DNA from 2 places in the Bacillus sp. Marseille-Q1617 genome. Region 1 is predicted to be linked to the other one. Evidence: riboswitches for the same ligand, from Rfam matches in the RefSeq annotation. Region 1 holds a riboswitch; the other holds the start of a gene.
The links. Region 1 has a riboswitch for glycine ahead of HWX64_RS12305 (amino acid permease). Riboswitches for the same ligand answer to the same signal wherever they lie in the genome.

Region 1 (2,405 bases):
AATAAGGACGTCAATGACCAAATGAAGGTCACGTACTACCGCAATGGAGAAAAGAAAGAACTGACGATGAAATTGACGGATGAATCACGTTTATAATCCATCGTTGTGGATAAGTGAAAAGCAGGAGGGGAATTGCACCTTTCCTGCTTTTTCTATACGTGATATGATAACCTGTGGATAAATAATAGACATGATATTTTATTAAAAACAAGGAGGAATCAGCTGTGATATACTGCTGTTTAGACCACGTGGAGCTTGCTATGGACATCATTGTAGACGAGCATGAAGTAGCGCCGGACTTAAAAGAATTGTCCAAAGAAGAACAGTTATCCACAACATGTGAATATTGTGGGAATAACGCAATATATATTGTGGCGAACTAATATTCCCATACAGTATGTGGATGGATGGTGTGGATATGTGGATAAGTTCTGTGGATAATGTGTTTGTAAATTGTTTGTAAAGTGAGGATGAAGTGTGAATATCACGATTGTAACGGTTGGAAAGCTGAAAGAAAAGTATTTGAAGCAAGGAATCAGCGAATATGTAAAGCGGCTCGGCGCCTATGCCAAGCTGGATATCATTGAATTGGCGGATGAAAAAGCACCGGAAGTGTTGAGCGATTTAGAAATGGAACAAGTCAAGAATAAAGAAGGCGAACGCATCCTCTCCAAGATTTCACCAGATCACCATGTCATCGCACTCGCCATTCAAGGCAAAATGAAATCATCCGAGGAGCTGGCGGATAATCTCGATAAGCTGGCCACCTACGGAAAAAGCAAAGTCGCCTTCGTCATCGGCGGATCACTCGGGTTAAGTGATGAGGTAATGAAGCGGGCTAATGATACATTATCTTTTTCTAAAATGACGTTTCCTCATCAGTTGATGCGGTTGATTTTAGTGGAGCAGATTTATCGGGCGTTTCGCATTAATCGGGGTGAACCGTACCATAAATAAAAAAATTGGTTGTTAAAATTCATTTACAAGAGATAGATGTCTTTCCTATTGACAAACAACCCAACTCCTACTAAAATAATCAACTATTCGAAGCAAAACGAGTAACCAAACAATTTAATTACGTAGAAAGCTATGATTGCTATGGATCATACTATAGCAGGAGCAGCTTCTGGAGAGACCGCGAGTGTTTTCGCGGCGCCGAAGGGTTCATAATCTCAGGCAAAAGGACAGAAGAGTATCGGATATTTATTTTGGCGTGCCGGCATTGATTACTGCTGGCACGCAGAATCGTATTTGTTATTCTTATGACCATGAGATTGGAGCGCATCCAGTCTCTTTTTTTATGCTCTAAATATTGCTTTCTGAATGTTTGTAAGGAGGAGTTAAGATTGGAACAACGAGAATTGAAGAGGGATTTATCCAATCGCCATGTTCAGCTGATTGCGATTGGCGGAACGATCGGGACGGGGTTATTTTTAGGTTCCGGGAAAGCGATACAGCTTGCGGGTCCCTCGATCATCTTTGCTTATTTAATCGTTGGAATTGCCCTGTTTTTTGTGATGAGGGCGCTGGGGGAACTGCTGTTGTCAAAAGCGGGTTATCAATCGCTGCCGGATATTGCGGAAGAGTATCTTGGAGTTTCTGCTGCATTTGTAACGGGATGGACCTATTGGTTCTGCTGGATCATGACGGCCATGGCTGATGTGATCGCTGTTGGTGTGTACGTGAATTATTGGTTCGATATCCCGCAGTGGATACCGGCACTCATCTGTGTGATCATTTTATTAGGGTTCAACCTGCTGACTGTAAAGCTATTCGGGGAAATGGAGTTTTGGTTCGCTCTGATCAAGGTCATCACGATTCTTGCGTTGATTGGTGTCGGCGTTGTGCTGCTGGTGATTGGATTCAAAACGGATGCAGGTGCTGTTACGATGACCAATCTGTGGGAACATGGAGGACTATTTCCAAATGGAGTGTCAGGATTCCTGCTGTCATTCCAGATGGTCATCTTTGCCTATGTCGGTGTGGAATTAGTGGCCGTATCGGCAGCGGAAACCTCTGATCCGAAAAAGAATATTCCATCGGCCATCAATAAGATTCCTTTACGGATTCTATTTTTCTACGTCGGCGCGCTGATTGTGCTCTTATGCATCAACCCATGGACGGGCCTCAATGCCGCGGAAAGTCCGTTTGTGAAAACATTCAGCTTAATCGGGATTCCCCTGGCGGCCGGCATCATCAATTTTGTGGTGCTGACATCAGCGGCTTCTGCCTGCAACAGCGGCATGTTCTCCACAAGCCGAATTCTATATAACTTGAGCAAGACCAACCAGGGGCCGTCTCTATTTGCAAAACTGAATAAAAACCATGTGCCAAGTAATGGGTTATTCATCTCCACACTGGTCGTTTCTGCGGGAACCCTTCTAAGCAAAATGCTGCCGGAGCAG
Region 2 (2,405 bases), on a different contig from region 1:
AGCAAGGTTGGCTTCAAAGCGAAGTGTATCCCTGGCGCCAAGTCCACATGGAAGCACCCCGTCATTTCCGCCTTCAATAAGGATATCTTTCCATATGTCCACTGCATCCTTTGCATCACAATAAATTTCAAACCCGTCTTCTCCTGTATATCCTGTGCGGGACACAAGGGCATGACGGCCGTTTATATTCACCTCGGTCTGAAATTTAAAGAAACCGATGTCACGTAAAGAATGTTCGTCTGTCAATCTTTGTAAAACACTTTCAGCAAGCGGACCCTGCAAAGCCAGCTGAGCCATATGCTCGGAGATATTATTGATCTCCACCCCGTCCGTCTCATGCTGTTTCAGCCATTCGTAATCTTTATCGATGTTCGCTGCATTGACCACCAATAAATAGTCATTATCTTTTATTTTATAAACCAGGAGATCGTCCACTGTGCCCCCGTCGTCATAGCACATTGCAGTATATTGAGCACCGCCGTCTTTGATCTTGGACACATCATTGGTCATCATTTTTTGTAAGTATTCGAGAGCCCCTTCACCCTTGACTTCGATTTCTCCCATATGGGATACATCAAAAAGCCCTGCCCGTGTTCTGACAGCTTCATGTTCTTCTTTAATACTTGAAAATTGAACCGGTAGAGCCCATCCTCCGAAGTCGATCGTTTTCCCCCCATACTCTTTATACACTTCATATAGAGGTGTTTGCTTTAAATCTGCCATTAGACTTCCCCCTTATTTTCATCAAGACTTTCTCCTGCCCGCTTCCTGTCTCCAAATATCTGCGCCTCATTTGCTAAGTTCATAGCACTCAGTTTCCGCGCATGAAAAAAGGACAGAAAAACCCCTTTTTCCAAAAGAAGTTTCTCTGTCCTTTCACCTGAAAGTTTACCGGTAAAACGGCTTTCCCCTTTGGTGGTTTCCATATGGAAACACTCTCCAGAGCTGCGTCCGCCAAGAGTCTTTTTGCCTGAGAGATTCACACTTAAGATGTTTGCTCCTTCGGCGCTGTAAGTTACAGTCTCTCCCCTTGCCATCATTCGCCAATATTCCTTGCAACATTTGGTCATACTAGAAGTATATACAGTAGAAATGTTATTGATGTGAATGTTCGGATTATTGTAGTTTTCAAAACATTAGGTAATCTACTCTCATCCTACCATTAAACATGAGTTCCCGGCAATCATTTTTCTATTAAATAAGGAGATGTTTTTCATATGAATGTTGATGTTCTATTTAATGAGGAGTGGGGCGAAGGTCTGGACACTTTAATAAGTAATGATGGTCCTTGGGGGAATTGGGAGCTGTACAAGCTCGCAGTGGAATGCGAGCAGCATCTCGCAATCCCGAACTTTGAAGGGCTTCAGGCACCAAAACATTTGGCAAATGTGACTCCTCTCCCCCATCAGCTAGAAGCTGCACGGCAGGTAGTGGAAACAATGAATGGAAAAGCCATCCTTGCTGATGAGGTGGGCCTCGGGAAGACCATAGAAGCCGGTTTGATATTGAAAGAATATATGATACGCGGGCTTGTGAAAAAAGTGTTGATACTGGTACCCGCTTCACTCGTCTCACAGTGGTCTTATGAACTGAACAGCAAATTCTTCATCCCTGCCGTCGCGCAGCGCAAGAGCTATGTCTGGGATCAATGTGATATCGTCGTTTCTTCCATGGACACTGCCAAGCGGAGCCCTCACCGGGAAAAAGTATATGAACAGGATTATGATCTCGTCATCATTGATGAAGCTCACAAACTAAAAAATCATAAAACCAAAAACTATGAATTTGTCCAAAATCTGAAGAAAAAGTTTTGTTTATTGCTTACAGCCACTCCCATCCAAAATAAGGTCGAAGAAATTTTTCATCTTGTCTCACTTTTAAAGCCAGGTCATCTTGGTAACGAATCCGGTTTTACCGACCGTTATAAAAAAGGTGACCGGACGGTTCATGATGATGAAAGCTTAAACCACCTCATCAATAAAGTCATGATCCGGAACAGAAGGAGCGATACAGGGATAGAGTGGACAAAGCGTCATGTAAAAACGATACTCATTGACTTCAATGAACAGGAACGGGATCTATACAACAGCATCAATATGTTAAAAGGCAGCTACGATGAGTGGGTCACATCCAGTTCATTTTCTCTTCTCACCCTGCAGCGGGAAGCGTGCAGCAGCAGGGAGTCAGTTTTTTATACACTTAAAAACATGCTTGAGAAAAAGGAAAATCCTTCTGCAGCATTTGAGAATACGATTGGGACGCTCATGAAAAAAGTAGAAAATGTGACGACCAACTCCAAGGCGCAGAAAGCTTTGGAACTGATCCAGAAAATAAATAACAAAGTCATCATTTTCACCGAGTACCGGGCGACCCAGTTGTACTTGCAATGGTTTTTAAAGCAGCAT

Region 2: it holds a riboswitch for glycine, as region 1 does, so the genes downstream of both, HWX64_RS18865 (hypothetical protein) here and HWX64_RS12305 (amino acid permease) in region 1, are expected to answer to the same signal.

The regions. Positions count from the first base shown of each region.
Region 1 covers NZ_CAHJXM010000002.1:154,360-156,764, forward strand. The annotation lists gene HWX64_RS12290 (S1C family serine protease) at 1-96, shown strand, start outside; gene HWX64_RS12295 (CxxH/CxxC protein) at 225-383, shown strand; gene rlmH (23S rRNA (pseudouridine(1915)-N(3))-methyltransferase RlmH) at 478-957, shown strand; glycine riboswitch at 1,117-1,198, shown strand; gene HWX64_RS12305 (amino acid permease) at 1,347-2,405, shown strand, end outside.
Region 2 covers NZ_CAHJXM010000003.1:318,688-321,092, reverse strand. The annotation lists gene gcvT (glycine cleavage system aminomethyltransferase GcvT) at 1-723, opposite strand, end outside; gene HWX64_RS18865 (hypothetical protein) at 723-926, opposite strand; glycine riboswitch at 949-1,040, opposite strand; gene HWX64_RS18860 (DEAD/DEAH box helicase) at 1,218-2,405, shown strand, end outside.